One region of the Leptothrix mechoopdaensis genome, then DNA from elsewhere that is predicted to be linked to it. Evidence: predicted binding sites of a transcription regulator. Region 1 holds the regulator's gene; the other holds the start of a gene.
What was found. The regulator HrcA, encoded in region 1, represses chaperone genes, less so after heat shock. The targets are predictions, from matches to a motif close to TTAGCACTCNNNNNNNNNGAGTGCTAA.
Positions count from the first base shown of each region.

Region 1 (7,671 bases):
GCGGCCGGCGAGATGCTGATGGAGCCGACCTCGCCGAGCAGCAGCGTGTAGCCGTCGGCCGGCGAACGGGCCACGGCCTGTGCGGCGATCTGGCCGCCGGCGCCGGCGCGGTTGTCGACCACGACCTGCTGCTTCAGCAGGTCACCGAGCTTCTGGCCGAGATGGCGGGCGACGACGTCCGGGCCGCTGCCGGGCGGGAAGCCGACCACGAGCTTGACCTGGCGGTCCGGGTAGGTCTGGGCTGCAGCGCCGGTCGGCACACCCAGGGCGGCGGCGCTGGCGGCGAGCATGGCCAGCAGGGCAAGACGGCGGGTGCGCATGGGGCAGTCTCCTGTCGTGATGCGGAGCAGTGTGCCGGCCGAGGGGGCGACCACCTGTCATCCCAGAGGAGGACAACGCGGGCACGCTGCGGCGTCACTGACGCGGCAGGAAGGCGGCGAACAGCTCGCTCTTGAAGTGCATGCCCAGGCGCTCGAAGGCACGGGCGCGGTAGGTCTTGACGGTGGCCAGCGACAGGCCGAGATCGGCGGCGATGCCGTCGTAGCTCCAGCCCCGCAGCAGGCGCTCGCAGACGTCAAGCTCGCGGTCGGTCAGGGCGGGGCAGCGGGCCAGCAGCCGGGCGCGCGGGGTCTGGCCGTCTTCTGCCGGCGTGGCCGGGCACAGCCGCACATGGCGCTGGACGCAGGCCAGCAGCAGCGGGGCGACGGCGGCGAAGCCCTCGATCTCGCCGGGGCTGAAGCGGCCCTGGTGTTCGTGGTGGTAGAGGTTGACGGCGAAGACCTGGTCGTCGCCCGACGGGCTGCTCTGGCGGGTCACGACCGACAGGCGTTCGAGCACGCCGTGGCGGCGGTAGATGGCCTCGCGGTGGTCGGCGCTTGGGGCCTCGTCGGCATGCATGCGCAGCACGGCTGCATGGCCGGGGCGGACGGCGTCGAAGCTGCGATCGGCGCGGTACAGGCCGGCGCGGTAGGCGGCGAAGCAGTGCCGCGTGGTGTCGGCCACGCCCAGGCTGGCCGACAGGTGCAGCACCGGTGGCTGCTGGCGGCCGACCTGGTAGACCGACCATGAGGCGGCGCGCAGCTCCACGGCGTTGAGGGCACCCAGCGCACGTTCGGCGAAGTCGGCCTCGCCGATGGCGCCGACCACGTCGCCGAAGCCGGCGGCCCAGGCCGTGCCGGTGCGGGGTTCGAGGGGCAGGACGGTCATGGTGGGGCGTGGCGTGGCGTGGCGTGCGGGGGTACAAGGGTTCAGGGCGGCCGGGCCGGACGGCGTCATCCTCTCGGATGACCGCGCCGGGCTGTGCGACGGCGGGGCGCGGCGGCATGATGCCCAGCGCCCCTCCCCTGCTGTCCATCCTGACTGACCCTCGCCCGATGCACACCCTGCCCCCGCCCCCCGTCCTGCAGCCGATGACCCAGGTGGTCTGCGAGGTGCAGCCGCTGGTCACGCTCGGCCCGGCCAAGCACGGCGAACGCCGCTACGTGCCGCTGGGCGGCGGGTCGGTGCGCGGGCCGGAGCTCAACGGCACGCTGGTCGAAGGCGGCGTCGACTGGCAGATCCTGCGCGCCGACGGGGTGCTGGAGATCGCGGCGCACTACGTCATCCGGGCCGATGACGGCGGCCTGATCGAGGTCCAGAGCGATGGCCTGCGCCACGGTCCGGACGAGGTCATGGCGCGGCTGGCGCGCGGCGAGCCGGTCGAACGTGACGCGTACTTCTTCCGCACCCTCGTGCGCTTCACCACCGGCGCGCCGGCCTGGCGGCACCTGAACCGGGTGATGGCGCTGGCGGTCGGCCAGCGCGAGGCGAGCCGGGTGATGCTGGACTTCTACCGCATCACCTGAAGCGGCCTGCAAGCGCGGGCGTCAGCCCTGCTTCTGGCTCAGCGCGTTGCCCACCAGACGCGAGGTGATGTCGACGATCTGGATCATGCGGTCGTAGGCCATGCGGGTCGGGCCGATGACACCGAGCGTGCCGACGATCTGGCCGTCGATCTCGTAGGGCGCCGAGACGATCGACAGCTCCTCGATCGGCACCACGCCGCTCTCGCCGCCGATGTAGATGCTGACGCCCTCGGCGCGGCTGGAACCGTCGAGCAGGCGCAGCAGCTGGGTCTTGTGCTCGAACAGGTCGAACATCTTGCGGATCGAGCCGAGGTCGGTGCTGAAGTCCTGCACGTCCAGCAGCTTGCGCTCGCCCGAGACGATGACCTGGTCGGCGTCCTCGTGGACCGCGTCGCTGCCGGCCTGGACAGCGGCCTGCATCAGCACGCCGATCTCGCCGCGCAGGGCGTCGACCTCGGTCTTGAGCCGCTCGCGCACGGCCTCGATGCTCTGGCCGGCGTAGTGGGCGTTGAGGTAGTTGGTGGCCTCCACCAGCTGGCCCTGGGTGTAGTCGTGCGCGGTGAACAGCACGCGGTTCTGCACGTCGCCATCGGGCGAGACGAGGATCAGCAGCACGCGGCGCTCGCCCAGGCGCAGGAACTCCATGTGGCGGAACACGCTGGCCTTGCGCGGGGCCGTCACGACGCCGACGAACTGGCTCAGGTTGGACAGCATCTGCGCGGCGTGCGCGATGACCCTCTTGGGCTGATCGGGCTGCAGCGCCTCGTCGAGCATGACGCCGCCGGGGATGGCCGCATTGGCACCGGTCACCGCCGCGCGCCGGGTGGTCAGCATGGTGTCGACGAAGATGCGGTAGCCGCGCGCGGTCGGGATCCGCCCGGCCGAGGTGTGCGGGCTGGCGATCAGGCCGAGTTCCTCGAGGTCGGACATCACGTTGCGGATGGTGGCCGGCGAGAGTTCGAGCCCCGAGGTCTTGGACAGGGTGCGCGAACCCACCGGCTGGCCGTCGGCGATGTACCGCTCCACCAGGGTCTTGAGCAACATCTTGGCGCGGTCGTCGAGCATGGCCCGATTTTAGGAGCGCGGCGGCGCGCGGGGTCGGCGGCAGGACACCGGTTCCGATGGGGGTGGAACACGCCGCCAGAAGCCCTTTCGGAAGCCGGTCCGTCGCGGACCCTGTGGTGTAATTTCCCGATGACCTCCCGCTTCCGTCATGCCGCGCTCGTGGGCAAGTACCAATCGCACGGCATGCGGCCGATGCTTGAGGAAATCGCCCACATCCTGACCCGTCGCGGGCTGGAGGTGTCGGTCGAGCAGGCCACCGCGCAGGCCACCGGCATCACCGGTTATCAGGCCCTCTCGGCCGATGACCTGGGCCGCAGCTGCGACCTGGCGATCGTCGTCGGCGGCGACGGCACGATGCTCGGCATCGCCCGCCACCTGGCCCGCTACGGCGTGCCGATGGTCGGCATCAACCAGGGCCGGCTGGGCTTCATCACCGACGTGCCGGTGCAGCAGCTGCGCCACGCGATCAACGCGGTGCTGTCGGGCGACTTCGAGGAAGAGTCCCGCGCGATGCTGCAGGGCCGCGTGCTGCGTGGCGGCGAGTCGATCTACGAGGCCGTCGCGATGAACGACGTGGTGCTGCGCAGCGGCGCCACCGCGATGCTGGAACTGCGCGTGGCGGTCGATGGCCAGTTCGTCGCCAACTTCCGCGCCGACGGCCTGATCCTGGCGTCGCCGACCGGCTCGACCGCCTATGCGCTGTCGGCCGGCGGCCCCATCCTGCACCCGGGCGTGGCCGGCTGGCTGCTGGTGCCGATCGCCTCTCACATGCTGTCGAACCGGCCGATCGTGCTGCCCGACAGCGGCGAGGTGACGATCGACATCGTCGCCGGCCGCGAACCCAGCGCCAACTTCGACATGCAGTCGCTGGCCAGCCTGCTGCACGGCGACCGCATCAGCGTGCGGCGCTCGGCGCACCGGGTCCGCTTCCTGCATCCGCCCGGCTGGAACTACTACGCGACGCTGCGCCGCAAGCTGCACTGGAACGAAGGCGCCATGCCCGCCAGCCACGACGGCGGCGCGCCGGGCTGATCCGGCCCCTCACCCTTCTCGCGACTCCCCATGCTCAAGCGACTGACCCTGCGCGACTTCGTCATCGTCGACGCGCTCGAAGTGGATTTCGGCACCGGCTTCTGCGTGCTGACCGGCGAGACCGGCGCGGGCAAGTCGATCCTGATCGACGCGCTCCAGCTGGCGCTCGGCGGGCGCGGTGACGCCGGCGTGGTGCGCGAAGGCGCCGCCCGCACGGAGATCGGCGCCGAGTTCGAGCCCGTGCCGGCCACGCTGCATGCCTGGCTGGACGAGGCCGGCTTCCAGTCCGGCGAGCTGGCCGACGACGGCGCGCTGCTGCTGCGCCGCACCGTCGACGCGCAGGGCAAGAGCCGCGCCTGGATCAACGGCAGCCCCGCGACGCTGACGCAGCTGCGCGAGCTGGGCGAACACCTGGTCGACATCCACGGCCAGCACGCCTGGCAGAGCCTGACCCGGCCGGCCTCGGTGCGTGCGCTGCTCGATGCCTACGCCGGTGCCGACACGACCGCGCTCGGCAAGGCCTGGGCCGAATGGCGTCAGCAGCAGGGCCTGCTGGACGCCGCCCGGGCCCGCGGCGACGAGCTGGCGCGCGAGCGCGAGCGGCTGGCCTGGCAGATCGGCGAGCTGGCCCGGCTGGCGCCCGGCGAGGACGAGTGGCCCGAGCTGAACGGCGAACACCAGCGCCTGGCCCATGCCCAGGGCATCCTGGACGCCGCCCAGCTGGCGCTGCAGCTGTGCAGCGAGGCCGACGAGAGCGCCGGCACGCTGGTCGACCGGGCGGTCGACGCGCTGGAAGGCGTCTCCGGCTACGACGCCACGCTGGGCAACGCGCTCGAAGTGCTGCGCGGCGTGCGCGACCAGCTGTCGGACGCGGCCCACAGCCTGAACGCGGCGCTGCGCCGCACCGAACTCGACCCGGAACGGCTGGCCGAGGTCGATGCCCGCATGTCGGCCTGGATGGGCCTGGCGCGCCGCTACCGCCGCCCGCCCGAGGAACTGGCCGCGACGCTGGCCGGCTGGCAGGCCGAGCTGGCGCAGCTCGACGCCGCTTCCGACCTGGACGCGCTGACGCAGGCCGCCGAGCGCAGCCACGCCCGCGTGCTGGCGGAAGCCCGCGCCATCACCGCACTGCGCCGGCAGGCCGCGCCGAAGCTGTCGGACGCCGTCAGCGCGGCGATGCAGACGCTGGGCATGTCCGGCGGCCGCTTCGAGGTCGTGCTGGAGCCGCTGGCCGAGGTGCAGGCGCATGGCCTGGAAGCGGCCGAGTTCCGCGTCGCCGGTCATGCCGGTAGCACGCCGCGCCCGCTGGGCAAGGTGGCCTCGGGCGGCGAGCTGTCGCGCATCGCGCTGGCCATCGCGGTGACGACCAGCCAGCTGCGCATGGACCAGGGCGAGGCGGCCGGCACGCTGATCTTCGACGAGATCGATTCGGGCGTCGGCGGCGCGGTCGCCGAGACGGTCGGCCGGCTGATGCGCCAGCTCGGCGCGCAGCGTCAGGTGCTGGCTGTCACGCACCTGGCCCAGGTCGCCGCCTGCGCGCAGCAGCACCTGGTCGTCAGCAAGGCCGCCCGCGACGGGCGCACGCTCAGCCGCATCGCGCCGGTCGCCGGCGAGGCCCGCGTGGCCGAGATCGCCCGCATGCTGGGCGGCCAGCAGCTGTCCGGCGCGGGCCTGGCCCATGCGCAGGAGATGCTCAGCGCGGCCGCGCGAGCGTCGTGACGACGTCGCCCTCCACCTTCTGCAGTCCCGAGCCGTCCGCCCCATGAAGTCCCCGACCCGTCCCTCCGCCAACATGCGCCTGCCCGAGCCGGTCATCCTGATCTCGGGCATCTCGGGTTCCGGCAAGTCGGTCGCGCTGGCCGCGCTGGAAGACGCCGGCTATTTCTGCGTCGACAACCTGCCGCCCGAGCTGCTGCCCGAGTTCATCCGGCTGCAGCGCCAGCGCGAGGTCAGCCACATCGCCGTCGCGGTTGACGTGCGCAACGCCGCCTCGCTGCCTCGCCTGCTGCCGCTGGTCGACCAGCTGCGCCGCGAAGGCACGCGGGTGCTGCCGATCTTCCTGGAGTCGCGCACCGACACGCTGGTCAAGCGCTTCTCGGAGACCCGCCGCCGCCACCCGCTGTCGACCCGGCAGGACAGCCAGGGCACGTCCTACACGGCGCTGTTCGAGGCGATCGAGACCGAAAGGGCGCTGCTGGCCGACGTCCACGCGATTGCCACGGTGATCGACACCAGCGACCTGCGCCCGGCGCAGCTGCGCTCGTGGGTGCGCCAGCTGGTGGGGGCCTCGCACAGCGCGCTGACGCTGGTGCTGGAGTCGTTCGCCTTCAAGCAGGGCGTGCCTCGCGACGCCGACCTGGTCTACGACCTGCGCGTGCTGCCCAACCCGCATTACGTGCGCGAGCTGCGAGCGCTGACCGGGCGTGATGCGGGCGTCGTCGAGTTCATGAAGGCGCAGCCCGAGGCGGCCGAGATGCTCGACCAGATCGAGGCTTTCCTCGATCGCTGGCTGCCGTCCTACGGCATGGACCAGCGCAGCTACCTGACGGTGGCGCTGGGCTGCACCGGCGGCCAGCACCGCTCGGTCTACGGCGTCGAGACGCTGGCGGCGCGCTTCCGCGAGCGCATCCCGACCCTCATCCGGCACCGCGAACTCGAAGCCAAGGACACCAGCCTCTGAGCGGCCGGCCCCACACGTGACGACCACCGCCCCACCCGACCTGCCGCTGCACGCCCTGCCGCTGTTCCCGCTCGGCACCGTGCTGTTCCCGGACGGCGTGCTGGCGCTGAAGGTGTTCGAGGCGCGTTACCTCGACCTGATCGGCCAGTGCCTGCGCGAGGGCACCGGCTTCGGCATCGTCACGCTGATCCAGGGCGGCGAGGTGCGCGGCACCGCGCAGGACCCGGTCCGCTTCGAGGCGGTGGGCTGCCTGGCCAGCATCGCCGAATGCGACGCCGACCAGCCCGGCATCCTGCAGGTGCGCTGCCACGGCGGCCGCCGCTTCGAACTCGACGGCGCCAGCCAGCGCCCCGACGGCCTCTGGGTCGCCGCGCGCGCCACGCTGATCACGGCAGACGACCCGGTCGCCCCGCTGCCCGAACACGCCGGCTCGGTCACCGCGCTGCAACGCGCCGTCATCGCCCTGGACGACCGCGGCGGCGCGCCGTTCAAGCACCCCTTGCGCTACGACGACGCCGGCTGGGTCGCCAACCGCTGGTGCGAGATCCTCCCGATCCCGCTGGCCACACGCCACAAGCTCATGGCCCTGCCCGACCCGCTCGCCCGCCTCGGCCTGGTCGACGGCTTCCTGCGGCGACACAAGATCGTCTGACGGTCCGGCCAACGCTGGCGGTTGCGACGGTCGCTGACCCCCTCCCCCCGGTGCCCGGGGTACTCCCCCTTGGCAGGGGGAGAGTGGAAGAAGAGGCGCTCATCAAAGGGTGATGCCCCGCGAGGTGGTGTAAGTTTTTAGGCGAGGCGGCCCGTAGAGGGTGGCCATCGTGGTCCCGGATAAGGTTGAGGTGCGACCCACCAACCCTTGTCCAAAGGAAATCACGATGACCACCTCCACTATGGCATTGGCCGAACTGGCCGAGAAGGGAGCCGACGTTGATGTGCTGCGCCAGATGGTGCAGTTCATGGCCCAGAGGCTCATGGAGATCGACGTCGAGGGGCGCTGCGGCGCCGGCTACGACGAGAAGAGCGCTGAGCGTTTGAACAGCCGCAACG
Region 1 is NZ_CM132699.1:3,613,981-3,621,651, reverse strand. It holds gene ACWA7K_RS15625 (Bug family tripartite tricarboxylate transporter substrate binding protein) at 1-320, opposite strand, end outside; gene ACWA7K_RS15620 (helix-turn-helix transcriptional regulator) at 415-1,206, opposite strand; gene ACWA7K_RS15615 (DUF3237 domain-containing protein) at 1,374-1,844, shown strand; gene hrcA (heat-inducible transcriptional repressor HrcA) at 1,866-2,909, opposite strand; gene ACWA7K_RS15605 (NAD kinase) at 3,039-3,941, shown strand; gene recN (DNA repair protein RecN) at 3,972-5,660, shown strand; gene rapZ (RNase adapter RapZ) at 5,704-6,621, shown strand; gene ACWA7K_RS15590 (LON peptidase substrate-binding domain-containing protein) at 6,638-7,273, shown strand; gene ACWA7K_RS15585 (IS256 family transposase) at 7,500-7,671, shown strand, end outside.

Region 2 (7,671 bases), 1.2 Mb from region 1:
ATCGGCGGCATCGAACACGCGATCCTCCACCTGCTCTACGCGCGCTTCTGGACCAAGGTCATGCGCGACCTGAAGCTGGTGAAGATCGACGAGCCCTTCACCCGCCTGCTGACGCAGGGCATGGTGCTCAACCACATCTACAGCCGCCGCACCGACAAGGGCGGCATCGAGTACTTCTGGCCGCACGAGGTCGAGAACGTGTTCGATGCGGGCGGCAAGATCGTCGGTGCCACGCTGAAGGCCGATGGCAGCGCGGTCGACTACCAGGGCGTGGGCACGATGTCCAAGTCCAAGAACAACGGCGTCGACCCGCAGGACCTGATCAACACGCACGGCGCGGACACCGCCCGCCTGTTCGTGATGTTCGCGTCGCCGCCGGAGCAGACGCTCGAATGGAACGACTCGGCCGTCGAGGGCGCGCAGCGTTTCCTCAAGCGGGTCTGGGGCTACGGCGCGAAACACGAGGCCGCGCTGAAGGGCGCACCCGACATCGCCGCCGTCGTGGCCGACATCGCCGGTGACGCGCGTGCGCTGCGCCGCGAGGTCCACACCGTGCTGCGCCAGGTCAGCCACGACTACGAGCGCATGCAATACAACACCGTGGTCAGCGGTGCGATGAAGCTGCTGAACGCGCTGGAGGCCGCCAAGCTCGACGGCACCCCCGCCAGCGCGGCGGTGATGCGCGAGGGCTACTCGGTGCTGCTGCGCGCGCTCTATCCGGCCTGCCCGCACATCACCCAGGTGCTGTGGAACGAGCTGGGCTACGAGGCCCGCCTCGGCGGCCTGCTCGACGCGCCGTGGCCGGCCGTCGACGAGGCCGCGCTGGTGCGCGACGAGATCGAGCTGGTGCTGCAGGTCAACGGCAAGACGCGTGGCGCGATCACCGTGCCGGCCAGCGCCGACAAGGCCGCGATCGAGGCCATCGCCAGCGCCTCCGAAGAGGTCGCCCGTTTCGCCGAAGGCCGGCCGATCAAGAAGGTCATCGTCGTGCCGGGTCGCCTGGTCAACGTCGTTGCCTGACCGCCCCGGCATGGACTCGCGCCGCACCTGGCTGATCGCGCTGGCGGGCTTCGCCGGTGCGGTGGTGCTGACGGGCTGCGGCTTCCAGCTGCGGCGTCCGCCCGAGCTGACGCTGCGGCGCGTCCACCTGGCCGGCTTCGGCGGCGACTCGGCGATGGCCGACGAGCTGCGCCGGCAGCTGCGCATGAGTCCGGGCGCGACGCTGGCCGCGCGGCCGAACGAGTCCGACGTCGTGCTGGAGTCGGTGGTCGACCAGTCCGTGCCGGTCGTGGCCGGCATCACCGCCGCCGGACAGGTGCGCGAGCTGACCTTGCGCGCGACGCTGACCTTCCGCGTCCGTCGCCCGGATGGCAGCGAGCTGATCGGGCCGACCACGCTGACGCAGTCGCGCGAGATGAGCTACGCCGAGAACGACGCGCTGGCCAAGGAACACGAGCAGCAGTTCCTGGTCCGCACGATGCACCAGGACATCGCCCGCCAGGTGCTGCGGCGTCTGGCGGTGTTGACCCCGGCCGATGCGGTGCCGGCGGCAGCGAAGGCGGCCTCGGCCGCCGTCTCGCGCTGAACCGGTCCCACCCATGCAACTGCGCGCCGACCAGCTGGACGCCGCCCTGCAGCGCGGGCTGCGCGCGCTCTACGTCATCCACGGTGACGAGCCGCTGCTGGCGCAGGAGGCGGCCGACACGATCCGTGCCGCCGCCCGCGCGGCCGGCCACGCCGAACGCAGCGTGCACACCGTCGCCGGGGCGCATTTCGACTGGTCCGGCCTGCTCGGCGAGGCCCAGGCGCTGAGTCTGTTCGCCGACCGTCGGCTGATCGAGATCCGCATTCCCTCCGGCAAGCCCGGCAAGGACGGCTCGGAGGCGCTGCAGCGGTATGCCCAGGCCCTGCCCGACGACACCGTGACGATCGTCAGCCTGCCCCGGCTGGACCGCACCCAGCAGACCAGCGCGTGGTTCACCGCGCTGGACGGCGCGGGCATCAGCCTGAAGGTCGAGCCGGTCGAGCGCCGCGCGCTGCCGCAGTGGATCGCCCAGCGGCTGGCCGCGCAGCAGCAGCGGGTCGAGGACGGCGAGCCCGGCCAGCGCGCGCTGGCCTTCTTCGCCGACCGGGTCGAGGGCAACCTGCTGGCCGCGCACCAGGAGATCCGCAAGCTCGCGCTGCTGCATCCGGCCGGTGTGCTGACCTTCGAGCAGATCGAGTCGGCGGTGCTCAACGTCGCCCGCTACGACGTCTTCAAGCTGGGCGAGGCCGTGCTGGCCGGCCAGGCGGCGCGGGCCTTGCGGATGCTCGAAGGGCTGCAGTCCGAGGGCGAGGCCGCCGTGCTGGTCCACTGGACGCTGGCCGAGGACGTGCGCGCGCTGGCCCGCGTGGTCGCCGCGCTGGCCGGTGGCCGGCCGCTGCCGATGGCGCTGCGCGAGGCGCGTGTCTGGGGCGTCAAGGAAAAGCTGTTCGAGCGGATCGCGCCGAACCTGGATCCGGCCCGAGCCGACACGCTGGTGCGCGCCGCGCACGCCTGCGACGGCATCGTCAAGGGCCTGCGCCAGCCCGGCTGGCCGACCGAGCCCTACGGCGCGCTGCGCCAGCTGGTGCTGATGACGATCGACGCGACCCAGTCCGGCGGCCGCGCGCCGGCCCGGGCGCTGGCGCTGCGACCCTGACGCGCGCCTGCGCCCGCCCGATCACCCTTCGACACCGTCGACCCCTTGAAACGGCGGGGACCGTTCCTATAATCTCGATCCGTTAGCACTCGACATCGGTGAGTGCTAGCGACATCGGACAGCCTCCCCGGCACCGGCCGATGTCGAACGCGTTACCCCGGTTCGCGTCCTGCGCACCGACCCACCGCACCCTGTACGACTCCAAGGAGATGCAATGAAGCTTCGTCCCCTGCACGATCGCGTGATCGTCAAGCGCCTCGAGAACGAGACCAAGACCGCCCTGGGCATCATCATCCCCGACAACGCCGCCGAGAAGCCGGACCAAGGCGAAGTGCTGGCCGTCGGCCCGGGCAAGCGCAACGACAAGGGTGATTTCATCGCCCTGAACGTGTCGGTCGGCGACCGCGTGCTGTTCGGCAAGTACAGCGGCCAGACCGTCAAGGTCGATGGCGAAGAGCTGCTCGTCATGCGCGAAGAAGACCTCTTCGCCGTCGTTCAAAAGTAATTTCCTCAGAGATCCCGGAGCAACAACATGGCAGCAAAAGACGTCGTTTTCGGCGCTGACGCACGCGCCCGCATGGTCGAAGGCGTGAACATCCTGGCCAACGCGGTCAAGGTGACCCTGGGCCCGAAGGGCCGCAACGTGGTCCTGGAGCGCTCGTTCGGCGCCCCCACCGTCACCAAGGACGGTGTCTCGGTCGCCAAGGAGATCGAGCTCAAGGACAAGCTCATGAACATGGGCGCCCAGATGGTCAAGGAAGTCGCTTCCAAGACCTCGGACAACGCCGGTGACGGCACCACGACCGCCACCGTGCTGGCCCAGGCCATCGTGCGCGAAGGCATGAAGTACGTGGCCGCCGGCATGAACCCGATGGACCTGAAGCGCGGCATCGACAAGGCGGTCACCGCCCTGGTCGTCGAGCTGAAGAAGGCCTCGAAGGCCACCACCACGTCCAAGGAAATCGCCCAGGTCGGCACCATCTCGGCCAACAGCGACGACTCGATCGGCGAGATCATCGCCTCGGCCATGGACAAGGTCGGCAAGGAAGGCGTCATCACCGTCGAGGACGGCAAGTCGCTGAACAACGAGCTGGACGTCGTCGAAGGCATGCAGTTCGACCGCGGCTACCTGTCGCCGTACTTCATCAACAACCCCGAGAAGCAGGTCGCCCTGCTGGACAACCCGTTTGTCCTGCTGTTCGACAAGAAGATCAGCAACATCCGCGATCTGCTGCCCACGCTCGAGCAGGTTGCCAAGGCCGGCCGTCCGCTGCTGATCATTGCCGAGGAAGTCGACGGCGAAGCGCTGGCGACCCTGGTGGTCAACACCATCCGCGGCATCCTGAAGGTCGTGGCCGTCAAGGCTCCGGGCTTCGGCGACCGTCGCAAGGCCATGCTGGAAGACATCGCCATCCTGACCGGTGGCAAGGTCATCGCCGAGGAAGTCGGCCTGTCGCTCGAGAAGGTCACGCTGGCTGACCTGGGCCAGGCCAAGCGCGTCGAAGTGGGCAAGGAAAACACCACCATCATCGACGGCGCCGGCGCTGCTGCGGACATCGAGGCCCGCGTCAAGCAGATCCGCATCCAGATCGAGGAAGCGACCAGCGACTACGACCGCGAGAAGCTGCAAGAGCGCGTGGCCAAGCTGGCCGGCGGTGTGGCCGTCATCAAGGTCGGTGCCGCCACCGAAGTCGAGATGAAGGAAAAGAAGGCCCGCGTGGAAGACGCGCTGCACGCGACCCGTGCCGCCGTCGAGGAAGGCATCGTCGCCGGTGGCGGCGTGGCCCTGCTGCGTGCCCGTCAGGCCGCCGGCAAGATCGCCGGTGACAACCCGGATCAGGACGCCGGCGTCAAGCTGGTCCTGAAGGCCATCGAGGCCCCGCTGCGCGAGATCGTCGGCAACGCCGGTGGCGAGCCGAGCGTGGTGATCAACGCCGTGCTGGCCGGTTCGGGCAACTACGGCTTCAATGCCGCCAACGACACGTATGGCGACATGATCGAGATGGGCATCCTGGATCCGACCAAGGTGACCCGTACCGCGCTGCAGAACGCCGCCTCCGTCGCCAGCCTGATGCTGACGACCGAGTGCATGGTCGCCGAAGCCCCCAAGGATGACGCGCCGGCCATGCCGGGCGGCATGGGTGGCATGGGCGGCATGGGCGGCATGGACATGTGATGTCCCGGGGGCCTTCGGGCCCCTGAGCCGGCCTGGTCGACCCGACCTGCCTGCCACGAAGCCCGCGACAGCGATGTCGCGGGCTTTTTCTTTTCCTCTTCGTGGCGCTTCGTCGCGCCTCGTCGCGGCTCAGCTCACCTGATGGCAGGCGATCCGGATCGTCGTGCGCCCATTGGCGACCGTGCGCAGCGCGGGGCGTTCGCTGCGGCAGCGCGCGTCGGCCTGCGGGCAGCGCGGGTGGAAGGCGCAGCCGCTGGGGGGATCGAGCGGGTTCGGCACCTCGCCCAGCACCGGCGTGCGGGCACGGCCGGTGTCGTGCAGCTGCGGGATCGCCGCCAGCAGCATGCGCGTGTAGGGGTGACGTGGCGCCTCGAAGATCGATTCGCGCGGCGCCAGCTCGACCAGCCGGCCGAGGTACATCACGCCGACGCTGTCGCTGACATGGCGCACCACCGCGAGGTTGTGGCTGATGAACAGGTAGGTCAGGCCGCGCTGGCGCTGCAGGTCCTTCATCAGGTTCAGCACCTGGGCCTGCACGCTGACGTCCAGCGCCGAGGTCGGCTCGTCGCAGACCAGGAAGTCCGGCGCCGTGGCGATGGCCCGTGCGATCGAGATGCGCTGGCGCTGGCCGCCCGAGAACTGGTGCGGGTACTTCGCGCCGTCGGCCGCCGCCAGGCCGACCGAGCGCAGCAGCTCGCCGACGCGCACCTGCCGCTCGTCCTCGTCTGCGCCCAGGCCATGCACGCGCAGCGGCTCGGCGACGATGTCGGCGACGCGCCAGCGCGGGTTGAGGCTGGCGTAGGGGTCCTGGAAGATCATCTGGATGCGCCGCCGCAGCGCGCGGGCCTGCTGCTGCGGACCGGCGTAGGCGGCGTGCGCGTCCTGCCCGTCGAACACGACCTGACCCTGCGACGGCTGGTACAGCCCGACCAGCAGCCGCGCCACCGTGCTCTTGCCGCAGCCGGACTCGCCGACCAGCGCGAGCGTGCGACCGCGTTCGATCTCGAAGCCGACGCCGTCGACCGCCTGCAGCCACTGGCGCGGCCGGCCGCCGAGCACCCGGTCCAGCCAGGGCGCCGAGACCTCGAAGCGCTTGGCCAGGTCGACCGCCCGGACCAGCGGCGCGACCTGCGTGTCCGTCACGGGCGCGTTCATCGCGGGCCTCCGTCGGCGTGGTGCAGCCAGCAGGCCGCGCGGGTCTCGCCGGCGTCGACCAGGCGCGGGCGCTCGGTGGTGCAGCGCGTGTCCTCGTCGGCGCGCGGGCAGCGCGGGTGGTAGGCGCAGCCGAGCGGGATGGCGGTCAGGCGCGGCATCGCGCCGTCGATCTGGTGCAGGCGTTCCTGCGGCGGGCGGCCCATGTCGGGGATGCAGGCCATCAGGCCGGCGGTGTAGGGGTGGGCCGGGCGGTGGATCACCGAGGCGACCGGGCCGATCTCGGCGATGCGGCCGGCGTACATCACCGCGACGCGGTCGCAGGTCTCGGCGATCACGCCCATGTCGTGCGTGATCAGCAGCACCGCCGCGCCACGCTGGCGGCAGACCGTGCGCAGCAGGCCGATGACCTGGGCCTGGATCGACACGTCCAGCGCGGTGGTCGGCTCGTCGGCCACGATCAGCTCGGGCTCGGCGGCCAGCGCCAGGGCGATCACCACGCGCTGGCGCATGCCGCCGGAGAACTGGTGCGGGTGGTGGTCGATGCGCTGCTCGGGCGCCGGGATGCCGGTGTCGCGCAGCAGCTCGATGGCCCGTTCGCGGGCCTGGGCGGCGTTCATCGGCAGGTGCGTCCTGATCGTCTCGACCAGCTGCTGGCCGACCGTGAAGAGCGGGTTCAGCGAGGTCAGCGGGTCCTGGAAGATCGCGCCGATGCGCTTGCCGCGGATGCGCCGCAGCCGCTCGGGCGGCAGGTCGTCGATGCGTTCGCCGTGCAGCAGGATGCGCCCGCCGGCGATGCGTCCGGGCGGCTCCAGCAGGCCGATCACGGCCGCGCCGGTCAATGACTTGCCGGCGCCGGATTCGCCGACCATGCCGAGGATCTCGCCCGGCGCGAGCGAGAACGACACGCCGTCCAGCGCGCGCAGCGTGCCGCGCCGGCCGGGGAACTCGACCACCAGGTCCTCGACCTGGAGCAGGGGGGCTGCGGATGTCATCTCAGTTCAGCCGGGGGTTGAGCGCATCGCGCAGCCAGTCGCCCAGCAGGTTCACCGACAGCGCGATCAGCACCAGCATCAGGCCCGGGAAGATGGTGATCCACCACTCGCCGGAGAACAGGTAGTCGTTGCCGATGCGGATCAGCGTGCCCAGCGACGGCGAGGTCGGCGGCGCGCCGACGCCGAGGAAGGACAGCGTGGCCTCGGTGATGATGGCCGTCGCGACCTGGATGGTGGCCAGCACCAGCACCGGCCCGAGCACGTTGGGCAGAACGTGCCGGCCCATGATCGCCAGCGGCGCGACGCCGATCACCCGGGCGGCCTGCACGTATTCCTTCTGCCGCTCGACCAGCGTCGAGCCGCGCACGGTGCGTGCGTACTGCACCCAGCCGGTCAGCGTGATCGACAGGATCAGCACGCCGAAGGCGAGGCTCTCGTGGGCCTGCGGGAACAGCGCCCGACCGACGCCGGCGATCAGCAGCGCGACGAGGATGGCCGGGAAGGACAGCATCACGTCGCACAGCCGCATCAGCAGCGCGTCGACCCAGCCGCCCAGGAAGCCGGCCAGCAGCCCGAGCACGACGCCGATCAGCACCGACAGCGCGACCGAGGCCAACCCGACCACCAGCGAGATGCGCGCGCCGTACATCAGCGCCGAGAGGATGTC
Region 2 is NZ_CM132699.1:4,800,528-4,808,198, forward strand. It holds gene leuS (leucine--tRNA ligase) at 1-1,020, shown strand, start outside; gene ACWA7K_RS21025 (LPS-assembly lipoprotein LptE) at 1,031-1,585, shown strand; gene holA (DNA polymerase III subunit delta) at 1,599-2,681, shown strand; gene ACWA7K_RS21035 (co-chaperone GroES) at 2,896-3,186, shown strand; gene groL (chaperonin GroEL) at 3,214-4,857, shown strand; gene ACWA7K_RS21045 (ABC transporter ATP-binding protein) at 4,987-6,012, opposite strand; gene ACWA7K_RS21050 (ABC transporter ATP-binding protein) at 6,009-7,004, opposite strand; gene ACWA7K_RS21055 (ABC transporter permease) at 7,006-7,671, opposite strand, start outside.
Region 2: a site for HrcA is predicted at 2,764-2,790, ahead of ACWA7K_RS21035 (co-chaperone GroES). Genes of this name have one in related genera too.